2 linked regions of the Azospira inquinata genome follow. The protein of the gene in region 1 interacts with the protein of each later gene in a pairwise test. Links are inferred from orthologs where the notes say so. Each region holds a gene or a part of one and is shown on either strand. Other genes may lie near its edges.

Evidence for each region.
Region 2: the proteins of mtgA (region 1) and Azoinq_RS04255 interact in binary tests that used the Escherichia coli proteins (3 or more experiments, as listed by UniProt). The link is inferred for Azospira inquinata from one-to-one orthologs.

The regions. Positions count from the first base shown.
Region 1 is NZ_CP064782.1:1,904,475-1,912,280, reverse strand. What follows is about bases 2,655-5,626. They hold mtgA (monofunctional biosynthetic peptidoglycan transglycosylase), read right to left. Parts: upstream 4,503-5,626; coding sequence 3,807-4,502; downstream 2,655-3,806. Other genes in these bases: Azoinq_RS08760 (TonB family protein), read right to left, coding at 5,325-5,626; aroE (shikimate dehydrogenase), read right to left, coding at 4,499-5,311; mgtE (magnesium transporter), read right to left, coding at 2,655-3,584. In the rest of the region: Azoinq_RS08785 (NAD(P)H-dependent flavin oxidoreductase), read left to right, coding at 65-1,009; Azoinq_RS08780 (HDOD domain-containing protein), read left to right, coding at 1,200-2,066; more of mgtE, read right to left, coding at 2,142-2,654; more of Azoinq_RS08760, read right to left, coding at 5,627-6,209; Azoinq_RS08755 (ribonuclease catalytic domain-containing protein), read right to left, coding at 6,217-7,806. UniProt on the Escherichia coli protein: Peptidoglycan polymerase that catalyzes glycan chain elongation from lipid-linked precursors. May play a role in peptidoglycan assembly during cell division in collaboration with other cell division proteins.
Region 2 is NZ_CP064782.1:964,802-969,551, forward strand. Bases 1,755-4,750 are described here. They hold Azoinq_RS04255 (peptidoglycan D,D-transpeptidase FtsI family protein), read right to left. Parts: upstream 4,132-4,750; coding sequence 2,377-4,131; downstream 1,755-2,376. Other genes in these bases: Azoinq_RS04250 (UDP-N-acetylmuramoyl-L-alanyl-D-glutamate--2,6-diaminopimelate ligase), read right to left, coding at 1,755-2,380; ftsL (cell division protein FtsL), read right to left, coding at 4,131-4,415; rsmH (16S rRNA (cytosine(1402)-N(4))-methyltransferase RsmH), read right to left, coding at 4,456-4,750. Outside these bases: Azoinq_RS04245 (UDP-N-acetylmuramoyl-tripeptide--D-alanyl-D-alanine ligase), read right to left, coding at 1-887; more of Azoinq_RS04250, read right to left, coding at 890-1,754. UniProt on the Escherichia coli protein: Essential cell division protein that catalyzes cross-linking of the peptidoglycan cell wall at the division septum. Required for localization of FtsN.

The DNA of each region.
Region 1 (7,806 bases):
TGCCGCCGAGGTCCGGCGGGGGAAGGGGCCGGGTTCGTCTACAACAACATCAGGAGACAGAGCCATGCCCATTCCCCCCTTGTTCCAGGGGCGCCTTGCCGTGCCCGCCATTGCCGCCCCCATGTTCCTGGTCTCCGGACCGGAACTGGTCCTGGCCACCTGCCGGGCCGGAGTCGCCGGCACCTTTCCCGCCCTCAATGCCCGTCCCGCCGAACAGCTGGATGACTGGCTGGATCAGCTCAACCGGGCCCTGGGGCCCCAGGACGCCCCCTACGGGGTCAATCTCATCGTCCATCCCTCCAATGCCCGCCTGACGGCGGACCTGGACCGGGTGGTGGCCCACCGGGTGCCCTTCGTCATCACCAGCCTGGGCAATCCGGCCCCGGTGGTGGCGGCGGTCCATGACTACGGCGGCCTGGTCTTCTCCGACGTGATCCATGCCAAACACGCCCAGAAGGCCCTGGCCGGCGGGGCCGACGGCATTATCTGCGTCGGCGCCGGGGCCGGGGGCCACGCCGGGCCCCAGAGCCCCTTTGCCCTGGTACGGGAAATCCGCCAGTTCTGGGACGGCCCCCTGATCCTGGGAGGCGCCATTTCCGACGGCTACGGCATCCGGGCCGCAGAAGCCCTGGGGGCGGACCTGGCCTACCTGGGCACCCGCTTCATCGCCACCCGGGAATCCCGGGCCCAGGCGGGCTACAAGGAAATGCTGGTGGGGGCCACGGCGGACGACATCGTCTACACCCCGGCCATTTCCGGCACCCCGGCCAATTTTCTCTGGCCCAGTCTGGAAAAGGCCGGCTACACCCGGGAAAGCCTTCGGGAAGGCACCGCCCCGGCCCACGCCTACGGGGGGGATGAGGCCAAGGCCTGGCGGGACGTGTGGAGCGCCGGCCACGGCGTTTCCGGCATTCGGGACGTTCCCCCTGTGGCCGAACTGGTGGACCGGCTTGCTCGGGAATACGCCCAGGCCTGCGCCCTACCCCCCTCCCCGGCCCTGAAAGCCTAAGGGGTTGGGCCCCCCCCCGCCCCGGGTAAAAGGGGCGAAAGGAGCGACAGGCCCCCTGGTAGCCGCCAGGGGGCATTTTTTATGACAGGCGTCAGCGTCCGGGCGGCACAAATCGCGTATAAGTCGGTAACATTCAGCCTTACAACCATAAACCATCTCGCGGCCCAGGCCGCCAGCCCCTTTGCAGACCATGCAAACCATAGACGAACAGGCCGTCGGCAAACTGCTGAACGGCATCACCATTCCCCCCTGCCCCTCCGTCCTGGCTGCCCTGAGCCGGGAAATGCGCAAAGACCGGATTAACGACACCACGGTCACCCGACTCATCAGCAAGGATGTGGCCCTGGCCGCCGGGGTCATCAAGTGCGCCAATTCCCCCCTTTTCGGCACCACCCGGCCCCTGGAATCCGTGGCGGAAGCCCTGCGCCTGCTGGGCTTCAACAATGTACTCAGTCTGGTCATCAACCAGCTGTTGCAAACCGCCCTGGCCAATGGGGACGGCCAGCCTACCCTGGAACGATTTTGGGATACGGCCACCTATACCGCCGGGGTCTGCGCCCAGCTGGCCCGTTCCCTGCCCGGAACCAAGCGGGAAACGGCCTATACCTTCGGCCTGTTTCACGATTGCGGCCTGCCTCTGCTGATGCGCCGCTTTGACGACTACAAGCTGACCCTGGGTCTGGCCAACCAGGACACCCTGCGCCCCTTCACCCAGGTGGAGGAAGAGCGCCACGGCACCAACCACGCGGTTATCGGCTATCTGCTGGGGCGCAACTGGGGCCTGCCGGAAAACCTCACCCGGGCTATTCTCTGCCACCACGATTTCGCCGTGCTGGAAACTGGAGAACTGCCCGGGGAAAGCTGCACCCTGATCGGCCTGGGCCTGGTGGCGGAACGCATTGTGGGCAGCTTCCTGCGGATCAATGCGGAGGAAGGGGACTGGATCAAAGGCAAGGCCATCGTGGCCCGCTACTTTGGCCTGAGCGACATGGACATGGACGATCTGGTGGAAGACGTACTGTTCAAGCTCAACTCGGCCCGGGGAGCGGTCGCCTGAGCGGGTCCATCACTCAAGCAAAAGGCGCCCGAGGGCGCCTTTTTTCATGGGGAGAAAAACTTGACTGTCCCCGGTTCAGAGCAGGAACAGGGTGGCCAGACCGAGGAAAATGAAAAAGCCTCCGGAATCGGTGACGGCCGTAATCATCACCGAGGAGCCCACCGCCGGGTCCCGGCCCAGGCGGTGCATGGTCATGGGAATAATCACCCCCACGGTGGCCGCCAGAAGCAGATTGAGGGTCATGGCGGCCGTCATCACCATGCCCAGGTGCACCGAGCCGTAGAGCCACCAGGCCACTACCCCCAGCAAACCACCCCATACCAGGCCGTTGATGAGGGATACCCCTAATTCCTTGTGCAGCAGACGGCGGGCGCTCTCCGGCTGGATCTGGCCCAGGGCGATGGCCCGCACAATCATGGTAATGGTCTGATTGCCCGAATTGCCACCGATACCGGCGACGATGGGCATGAGGGCGGCCAGGGCCACCAGTTTTTCGATGGAACCTTCAAAGGCGCCGATCACCCGGGAGGCGATGAAGGCGGTGACCAGATTGATGGCCAGCCAGGTCCAGCGGTTTTTCACCGAATTCCAGACCGAGGCGAAAATGTCTTCCTCTTCCCGCAAACCGGCCTGGGCCAGCAATTCGCTGTCCGATTCTTCCCGGATGAAGTCCACCACCGTATTCACGGTCACCCGGCCCACCAGCTTGTCGTGGCTGTCCACCACCGGGGCGCTCACCAGGTCGTAACGTTCGAAGGCCTGGGCCACCTCTTCCGCCGCATCATCCGGATGGAGCTTGATGAAGTCGGAGACCATGATGGTATGGACTTCCACGTCCTGGTCATTGACCAGCAGGCGGTTGAAAGGCAGCACCCCTTTGAGGAGGCCTTCCCGGTCAATCACAAAAAGCTGGTCGGTGTGGTCGGGCAGTTCGTCGAAACGGCGCAGATAGCGGAGCACCACTTCCAGAGTCACGTCTTCCCGCACCGTGACCATGTCAAAGTCCATCAGGGCGCCCACGGCGTCTTCCGGATAGGACATGGCGGAACGGAGCTGTTCCCGCTCTTCCACGGGCAGGGCCTGGAAGACGTCCTGAATCACCTCATGGGGCAGGTCCGGCGCCAAATCGGCCAGTTCATCCGCATCCAGAGTCTCTGCGGCGGCCACCAGCTCTTCCGAGTCCATGTGGGCGATGAGGGTTTCCCGCACCGCATCGGAGACTTCCAGGAGGATTTCCCCGTCCCGCTCGGCCTTGACCAGGTCCCAGACCGTGAGCCGGTCTTCCAGGGGCAGGGCTTCCAGCACATAGGCCACGTCCGCCGGGTGCATCTGCTCCAGTTTCTGGCGCAGCTCGGTGAGGTGCTGCCGGTGGACCATGGAGGCCACCAGCTCCTGACGGGGCATATCCTGCTTGCGCAACAGTTCCTCCACCAGCTTGTGCCGGGCAAGGAGGGTCTGCACCACCGTCAGGCTTTCCTGCAGGGCTTCGGCATCAGCGTGACGGAGTTCTTCGCTCATGGTGCGGTGCGCAAAATAGATGGGGGATTTTAACACTCCCCGCCCCGTCCCATGGCCCTAAACACGCCGTTTACGAACAAAAAAAGGTGGTCGGGGCCAGCCCCCCGGAGGGGCTGGCAGGGGGGCGGAAAAAAGCCCCTATCCCGCCTCTTTTCTAGGGCCTTTTTCCTGGCCATTTTTCAGGCCTATTTGGGGGGCTTTTTCGGAGCCAGTTCGTCCAGCCTAGGGCAGGTCGGCGGCGGGCATCCGGGCCTGGATAATGGCGGTCTTGCGCATCAGGCCCGGAGCATTGCGGTGCTGGTCGTAATAGCGGGGATTGGGCAGCATGGCGGCCAGCTTGGCGGCCTGGGAGGCGGACAGATGGTTGGCGGAAACGCCGAAGTAATGACGGGCGGCGGCTTCCGCGCCAAAAATGCCGTTACCCCACTCCACCACGTTGAGATAAATCTCGAAAATGCGCTGCTTATCCATCACATGTTCCAGCATCAGGGTGATGAGGGCTTCTTCCCCCTTGCGCAGGGGACTCTTGGAAGCACTGAGGAACAGGTTTTTCGCCAACTGCTGGGAAATGGTGGAGCCACCGGCCACGATGCGGCCCTTGCGCTGATCCTTTTCAATGGCCTTCTGGATGCCTTCCCAGTCAAAGCCTTCATGATCGACGAACTTGGCGTCTTCTGCCGCGATAATGCCCCGCTTCAGGTTATTGGAAATGTGCCGGTAATCCACCCATTCCTTTTTCAGCTCCGCCTCCGGGTCCTTTTCCCGCAGCTCCGCCAGACGGATTTCCTGGAAATGGGTGGTCTGGGGATTGACCCAGTTCCACCACAGCACCCAGCCGAAAAGCCAGAACTGGTAGAGCAGTCCCAGGGCGATGAGGGCCAAGAGGCCCCGCTTGGTCCAGCGCCAGACGCCCCTCATGCCGCCTCCATGTCCCGGCGCAGGGCACCGGTGTCCGGGCGCAGGCCACGCCACAGGAAAAAGGATTCCGCCGCCTGTTCCAGCAGCATGCCCAGGCCATCCGCCAGCAGGGTTGCACCCTGTTGCCGGGCGAAGGCCAGGAAGGGGGTGTCCCCTTTGCCGTACATCATGTCGTAGGCCGCCGCCCCGGGGGCGAAAACCCCGGCGGGCAGGGGTGGCAGATCGCCCCCCAGGCTGGCGGAGGTGGCGTTAATAACCACATCGAAGGCGCCCTGGATGTCCCCGTAGCCGCCCCCGGTCACCGCCCCCAGGTGGGCGAAACGGGCGGCCAGATCGGCGGCCTTGGCCGGCGTCCGGTTGGCGATTACCAGGGTGGCGGGCTTGGCCGCCAGCAGGGGCCCCAGCACGCCCCGGGCGGCGCCCCCGGCCCCCAGGAGCAACAGGCGCTTGCCCGCCAAGCTCAGGCCCAGGTTATGTTCCAGATCCCGCACCAGACCGGCCCCATCCGTGTTGTCCCCGAAAATTTCCCCGTCCCGGAAAACCAGGGTATTCACCGCCCCGGCCAGGTCGGCCCGCGGGGAACGGCGCTGGCAAAGGCGGAAGGCTTCTTCCTTGAAGGGCACGGTCACATTGGCCCCCTTGCCCCCGGCGGCAATAAAGGCGGCCACGGCCCCGGGGAAATCGTCCTTGGGGGCCAGCAGGGCTTCGTAACTCAGATCCTGGCCGGTGGCGGCGGCGAAGCGGCCATGGATGAAGGGGGATTTGCTATGGGCGATGGGATTGCCGAAAACGGCGTAGCGGTCGGTCATGATGGGGGAGAAATTAGCGGGCCTGGAGCTGGTCGCCGCTGGTAAAGAACCAGGTGCGGGTAATCACCAACTGATCCACGTCCCGCTTGATATCGGGGGGGAAGGGGGCGTAGGGGGCGGCCATTTTGACGATGCGCAGGGCGGCGTTATCCAGCACCTTTTCCCCGGAAGTCCGTTCCAGCTCCACCTTTTCCACGCTGCCGTCCGAATTGATGGTAACGGACAGCACCAGGCTGCCGTAGAGCTTGCCCCGGGCCGCATCCGGGTAATTCAGGGTGCCCACCCGCTCCACCTTGAGGCGCCAGTCTTCCATGTACTGGGCAAAGCGGTATTCGGACGTGCGGGTGCCCAGGAACTTACGCCGGGGGCGCTTGTTGTAGTCGTCCAGGTTTTTGTTCACCTCCCCTTCCAGACGGGCCATGGCCAGGGCGTTGTTGGCCATATCCCGGCCGGAGAGCTTGGGGGTGGGATCGGGTTGGGTATCCTTGGCAGACCGGGGGGCCACCTGATGCTGGCTGCGGGCCCGGGTCAGCAAGGCCCGCTGCTGGGCTTCCAGAGCCTGGACCCGCTGCTTGGCCTGTTCCAGCTCCGTCCCCTCTTGCTGCCGAGGAGACGGAGGCAAGGGGGTGGAGGCCCGGCGGTTTTCCGCCGTGTTGCCGCCCCCGTCCAGATTGGCCTGGGCCAGGGCCTGGGTGTCCCGGGGCTTGTGGCTGGAACGGCTGTTCACCAGGACAATTTCCATGGCCCGGTCCTTGAAGGCCCGGGACAGGTCTGGCGAGGTGAAGTGGATGGCGAGAACGAGGGCGTGGACCGCCAGGGAAATGGTGATCGCCGCCGTCAGATTCAGGGACGCCGGAAGGTAATGGCGGAAAAATTCCCAGGGTTGCTTCCGGGCCATGGGCACCTCAGGCCTCCTGCTCCGTGGCGGCGGGGGGCTGGGCGTCCCCCGGGGTGGCGCCGTCAGTCTCCGGAGCGGCAGCGCTTTCCGCTTCCCCGTCCCCTTCTTCCTCGGCCACCGGCAGGGGGGCCCCGGGCTCATCCAGGGTTTCCTGGTAGCGCAGGTTCAATTCCAGGTCCAGGTAATCCCAGCCTTCCACCGTGAGGCGCACCCGCTGGCCCGGAGTCAGCTCGGGCAGGGAGGGCACCCGCTGTTGCAGGGGCAGATGGTCCAGCTTGACCAGATTTTCCTTGCGCAGGGTGGCGTCAATGGTGCTCACCCCTTCCTGGGCCAGCCAACGCAGGCACCAGTAGCGCTCCATCTGGCGCTGGAAGTCGTTGTAGGCGGCGTAGGTCATGTCGAAATCCCGCATGGCGGCGAAGAGCAGTTCGCTCTTGGTGCCGAAATGGGGGGGGTCGTTGCGCAGGCAGGCGATGAGCTGCCATTGGTTGAGCAAATCCACGTAGCGCCGCAGGGGGGAGGAGGACCAGGCGTACTGGGGCACCCCCAGGCCTTCGTGGGGCAGGGGCGAGGTGGTCATGCGCACCTTGCCTCCCACCTGGGCCCGATAGACGCAGGCGATTTTGTGTTCCGCCAGCAGGCCGCCCCAGGTGGCGTTGGCCACAATCATCAGTTCCGCCACCAGCTTATCCAGGGGGCTGCCCCGCTTGCGTTCGCTGATGACCACCCGGTCGCCCCGCCCGGAGGGGTCGGCGGCATCGGGGAAAATTTCAAAGTTGTAGTCATTCACCCCCTGGGTGGCGGAGGGCTTGCCCCGCCGCCCTTCGCAACGGCAGGCGAACTGGTAGAGAAGCAGCAGTTCGTCCCGGAAGGGGAGCTGTTCCGCCGTGGCGGGCACACCGGCGGCCACGGTGGCGTCGTTGAACCAGGGTTCCAGCTGGTGATGGCGCAGATTGGCCGCCACGGGCACCCGCTCCAGGCAGGATTCCTGGTTCAGGATTTCCAGGTTTTCATCCACCGTCAGGTAGAGGGAAACGGCGGGCCGGGGCTGGCCTTCCGCCAGGGTATAGGCCGCCACCACCGGGTCGGGCAGCATGGTGATTTTGTTGCCCGGCATATAGACCGTGGACAGGCGCTGCCGGGCGATCATATCCAGCTCGTCCCCGGGCTGAATGCCCAGGCCGGGGGCGGCGATGTGGATGCCGATGCGCCAGCCGATGCCGGGCAGGGCTTCCAGGGAAAAGGCGTCGTCGATTTCCGTTGTGGCCGCATCGTCGATGGAAAAGGCCCGCACCGTGGCTAAAGGCAGGTCGTCGGCGATGGGCTTCACCGTCACCGGGGGAAAATCCACCCCCTTGGGGAAGTATTCAAAGAGGAAGCGCTGGAAGTGGTAATCCCGGCTGGAGGGCACGGCCCCGCATTTTTCCAGGAGATGGGCGGCAGACAGGCTCAATTCGGCGCAGGCCGCTTCCAGGGCCTTGGTCTCAGGCCGGTTCCGGTCCGGTTTGTAGAGCAGCTGGGTCAGGTGGGGGGAGAATTCCCGGGGCAGAGCCCCGGCCTTCAATTCCTCCACCATGCGTTCGATAGCTAACGCCTG
Region 2 (4,750 bases), 940 kb from region 1 along the record:
GCGGCGGCAGCGGCCACCCCATTGCGGGCGTTATGGAGACCGGGCACCTGGAGGCGGATATCCGCCTCCCCTTCCGGGGCCCGGAGATGGAGCTGGACTTCCAGGCCGTGGGCCTGGACCGTGCCAGTCACATCGGCCCCGGGTTTCAAGCCGAAGGTACGCACCCGGCGCCCCTGGTTAATGCCCAGCCAGTAATCGGCGAAGGCGTCATCCCGATTCACCAGGGCCACCCCGTCGGTGCCCAAACCGGAATAAATGGTGCCTTTTTCTTCCGCGATACCGGACAAATCCCCCATGCCTTCCAGGTGGGCCCGCTGGGCATTGGTCACCAGAGCCACGGAAGGCTGGGCGATGCCCACCAAATAGGCAATTTCCCCCGGATGGTTCATGCCCATTTCGGCCACGGCGTAACGGTGCTGCTCCATCAGTTGGAGCAGGGTCAGGGGCAGGCCGATGTCGTTGTTAAAGTTGCCCCGGGTGGCCAGCACCCGGTCGGCTCCCACTTCGGCCTGGAGAATGGCGGCCAGCATTTCCTTGGTGGTGGTCTTGCCGTTGGAGCCGGTCACCGCCACCAGAGGCAGGGCAAAGCTGGCCCGCCAGGTCCGGGCTAGGTCGCCCAGAGCCAGACGGGTATCGGGCACCGCCACCAGGGGCAGATCCAGGGCTTCCAGCCCGGCGACCGCGTCTTCCGCCACCAGGGCGGCCACCGCCCCCTGGGCTTTGACTTGAGCCAAAAAGGCATGACCGTCGAACCGTTCCCCGCGCAGGGCGATGAACAGTTGCCCGGCGCCGATGGTCCGGCTGTCGGTACTCACCGAGGCAAATTCCCGGTTTTCTCCGATCAGACGTCCCTGGGTCGCCCCGGCCAGCCGTTGCAAATCCATCATCATCAAGCTTCCTTTTCCCGACGTAAGCCTAGAGCGCGCTCCGCCGTCGTCACGTCCGAATAGGGGAGACGCACCCCTTTAATTTCCTGATAGGGCTCATGGCCCTTGCCCGCCACCAGCACCACATCCGGGGCGGCGGCGTTGATTACGGTCTGTTCCACGGCCCGGGCCCGTTCCGGTTCCACCGGCGCTTCCGGGGCCCCCGCCCGGATGTCTGCCAGGATGGTCAGGGGATCTTCGTTGCGGGGGTTGTCGTTGGTGAGCAGCACCTGATCCGCCAGCCGCTGGGCGATGGCGCCCATCTGGGGCCGTTTGCCGTGATCCCGGTCGCCGCCGCAGCCAAACACGCAATGGAGCTGGCCGCCCCGGGCCGTGGCCACTTCCCGCAGGGCGGTGAGGGCGTTTTCCAGGGCGTCCGGGGTGTGGGAGTAATCCACCACCACCAGGGGCTCATCCCGCCCGCCCAGGCGCTGCATCCGCCCGGGGGGCGGCAGCAGGGCGCTGAGGCGTTCCCCCACCTGGTCCAGGGGCAAGCCCAGGGCCAGCAGGGTGCCCGCCACCGCCAGGAGATTGGAAACGTTGTAGCCGCCTACCAGGGCCGTCCGCACGGCCACGGCGCCCCCGGGGGCCACCAGGGTAAAGGCCATGCCTTCCGGGGTATGGGTCAGGTCCCGGGCTTCCAGCAGCCAGTCGGCTTCGGGGGCCTGGCGCCCTTCCCGGGTGTAGCCGATACGCAGTCCGGCGGTGGTTTGGGCGATCAGGTGGCGACCGAAGGGGTCATCCAGATTGATCACCGCTTCATTCAATTCGGGCCAGGAGAACAGGCGGGCCTTGGCGGCCCCGTAGGCTTCCATGGTGCCGTGATAATCCAGATGATCCCGAGTTAGGTTGGTGAACACCGCCACGGCAAAACGAGCGCCGTTGCAACGGCCCTGATCCAGACCGATGGAAGAAATTTCCGCGGCGCAGGCCCGGGCGCCCTGGGTCAGGTAGTCTGCCAGGAGCCGGTGCAGGGCCAGGGCGTCCGGGGTGGTATTGGCGCTGGCGTCCAGACCCCGGTTCAACAGGCCGTTGCCCAGGGTGCCGATGACGGCGCAGGGCTGGCCCGCTCCGTCCAGGGCTTGGGCAATCCACTGGCTGCAGGAGGTTTTGCCGTTGGTGCCGGTGAGACCCACCAGCTTGAGCTGTTCCGAGGGGCGGCCATAGACCAGATGGGCCAGGTGCCCGGCAAAGGACTGGAGGCCTTCCACCCCTACTTGGGGCACGGTCCAGTCCGTCGGCCAGACGAAATCCCGGGCCTCCCAGAGCACGGCCACGGCGCCCCGCTCCAGGGCCATGGGGATGAATTTCCGGCCGTCCGCCCCGTGGCCCGGATAGGCCACGAACACGTCTCCGGGCTGCACCCGGCGGCTGTCATTTTCCAGCCGGGTCACCTGGACGCCCTGGGCGGTGAGCCGGTCGAGGAGCATTTGGGCCATGAGGGTCTGGGTCACATGACCTCCTTGGCCGAATCTTCGGCGGCAGCGGGCTTGTCCCCGGCGGTCTGGGGCGCATCCTGGGGAATGCCCAGCACCCGCAGGGCCCCACCCATGATGTTGGCGAAGGCTGGACCGGCCACGTCGCCCCCGTAGTGCTTGCCGTTGGAGGGCTCGTCGATCATCACCGCCACAATCAGGCGGGGATTGGACATGGGGGCGATGCCCACAAAGGAAGCCACATATTTCTTGGCATAGACGCCGTTTTCCAGCTTGTAGGCGGTTCCGGTCTTGCCCCCCACCCGGTAGCCAGGCACCTTGGCCATGGGGGCGGTGCCCCCGGGCTGCACCACCAGTTCCAGCATGTTCCGCATTTCCTGGACGGTCTGAGGCGAAAACACCCGCTTGCCCGGCACCGGCCCGTCCCCGACCCGGGTCAGGGACAGGGGCACCACGTCCCCGTCCCGGGCGAAGACCGTATAGGCATGGATGAGCTGGACCAGGCTCACGGAAATACCGTGGCCGTAGGACATGGTGGCCTGCTCGATGGGGCGCCAGTTTTTCCAGGGCCGTACCCGCCCGGTCACTTCCCCGGGGAAACCCAGATGGGGCACCTGGCCGAAGCCCAGGTTCTGGAAGTTTTCCCACATTTCCTGATAGCTCAGGGTGGCGGCGATCTTGGCCGTGCCCACGTTGGAGGATTTTTGGATCACCTGGGCCACGGACAGGTCGCCGTGGGCGTGGGAATCGTTGATGGTGGCGGTGCCGATGGTGAGCCGGCCCGGCGCGCAATGAATGATGGTGCCGGGCTGGACCCGGCTCTTTTCCAGGGCCAGAGAAACGGTGAAGGGCTTCATGGGGGAGCCCGGTTCGAAGGTATCGGTCACCGCCCGGTTGCGCAGCTGGGGCCCGGTGAGATGCTGGCGGTTATTGGGGTTGTAGGTCGGCCAGTTGGCCAGGGCCAGGATTTCCCCGTTGCGGGCATCCACCACCACGGCACCGCCGCCCTTGGCGTCGTTGTCCTGAACGGTTTTTTGCAGCTGGCTAAAGGCCAGATACTGGATTTTGGAATCCAGGGCCAGGGTGATGTCCTTGCCGTCCTGGGGCGGCTTGGCGGCGCCCACGTCTTCCACCACCTGGCCGCGCCGGTCCTTGATCACGGTTCGGCTGCCGTCATGGCCCATGAGCTGGTTCTGGAAAGCCAGCTCCACCCCTTCCAGACCCTTGTCGTCAATACCAGTAAAGCCCACGATGTGGGCAGTCATTTCCCCGGAGGGGTAGTAGCGGCGGTATTCCTTGTCCTGGTGGATACCCGCCAGTTTCATTTGGGCGATGCGCTCCCCGATTTCCGGGGGAATCTGGCGTTTGAGGTAAACGAAGTTCCGGTCCTCCGCCAAACGCCGCTTCAATTCCCGCTCGTCAATTTCCAGTAGGGCGGCCAGGCGCTGGGACTGTTCCGGCGTCAGCTTCACGTCCCCGGGGATAGCCCAGATGGATTTCATGGGGGTGGAAACCGCCAGAATTTCCCCATTCCGGTCCGTAATCCGGCCCCGGGAGGCGAACACGTCCAGCTCCCGCCGGTAGCGGGAATCCCCCTTCTCCTGAAGAAAATCGTTATTGATGATCTGGAGATAGAAGGAACGGCCCACCAGGGCAGCAAAGCCCAGGAGCAGCATGAGGGCCACAAAGCGGGAGCGCCAGGCCGGCATGCGCAGCTGGAGCACGGGGCTTTCGGCGAAGCGGTGGGCTTTGGGCTTATTGACCCGCATTAGGGCCGCCCCCCTTGACCGGCGGGCAGGGAGGCATTGATCACCTTGCTGGAATCCGGGCCGTGCATTTTCAGTTTTTCCCGGGCGATTTTCTCGATCCGGGGATGGGCGGCCCAGGTGGACAGTTCCAGCTGGAGCTGGCCCCATTCCACATCCAGGCTGCGGGACCGCTCCTGCTCATTGTCCAGATCCTGGAAGAGCTTGCGGGCCTTGTGCTGGGAGGTGACCACCCCCATGGCGCAGATGGTGGCCACCAGCAGGAGTACCAGATTCACTCTCAGCATGGCCGGCTCCCCGCCGGGGCACGGAACGGAACCGGGGCGCTCATGCCGACACCTTTTCCGCCACCCGCATAATGGCGCTCCGGGCCCGGGGATTGGCCGCCACTTCCGCCTCCGAGGCCCGCACCGGCTTGCCCACCAGATGAATCTTGGGGGGCGGCAGCTGGTCGGCCCGCAGGGGCAGGTCCTTGGGCAGCTTATCCGGCTCGGCCTGCTCTTTGAGGAAGCGTTTGACGATCCGGTCTTCCAGGGAATGGAAGGAAATGACCACCAGGCGGCCGCCGGGTTTCAGCAGCTCCAGGGCCTGGGGCAGGACTAGCGCGAGCTCCTGGAGTTCT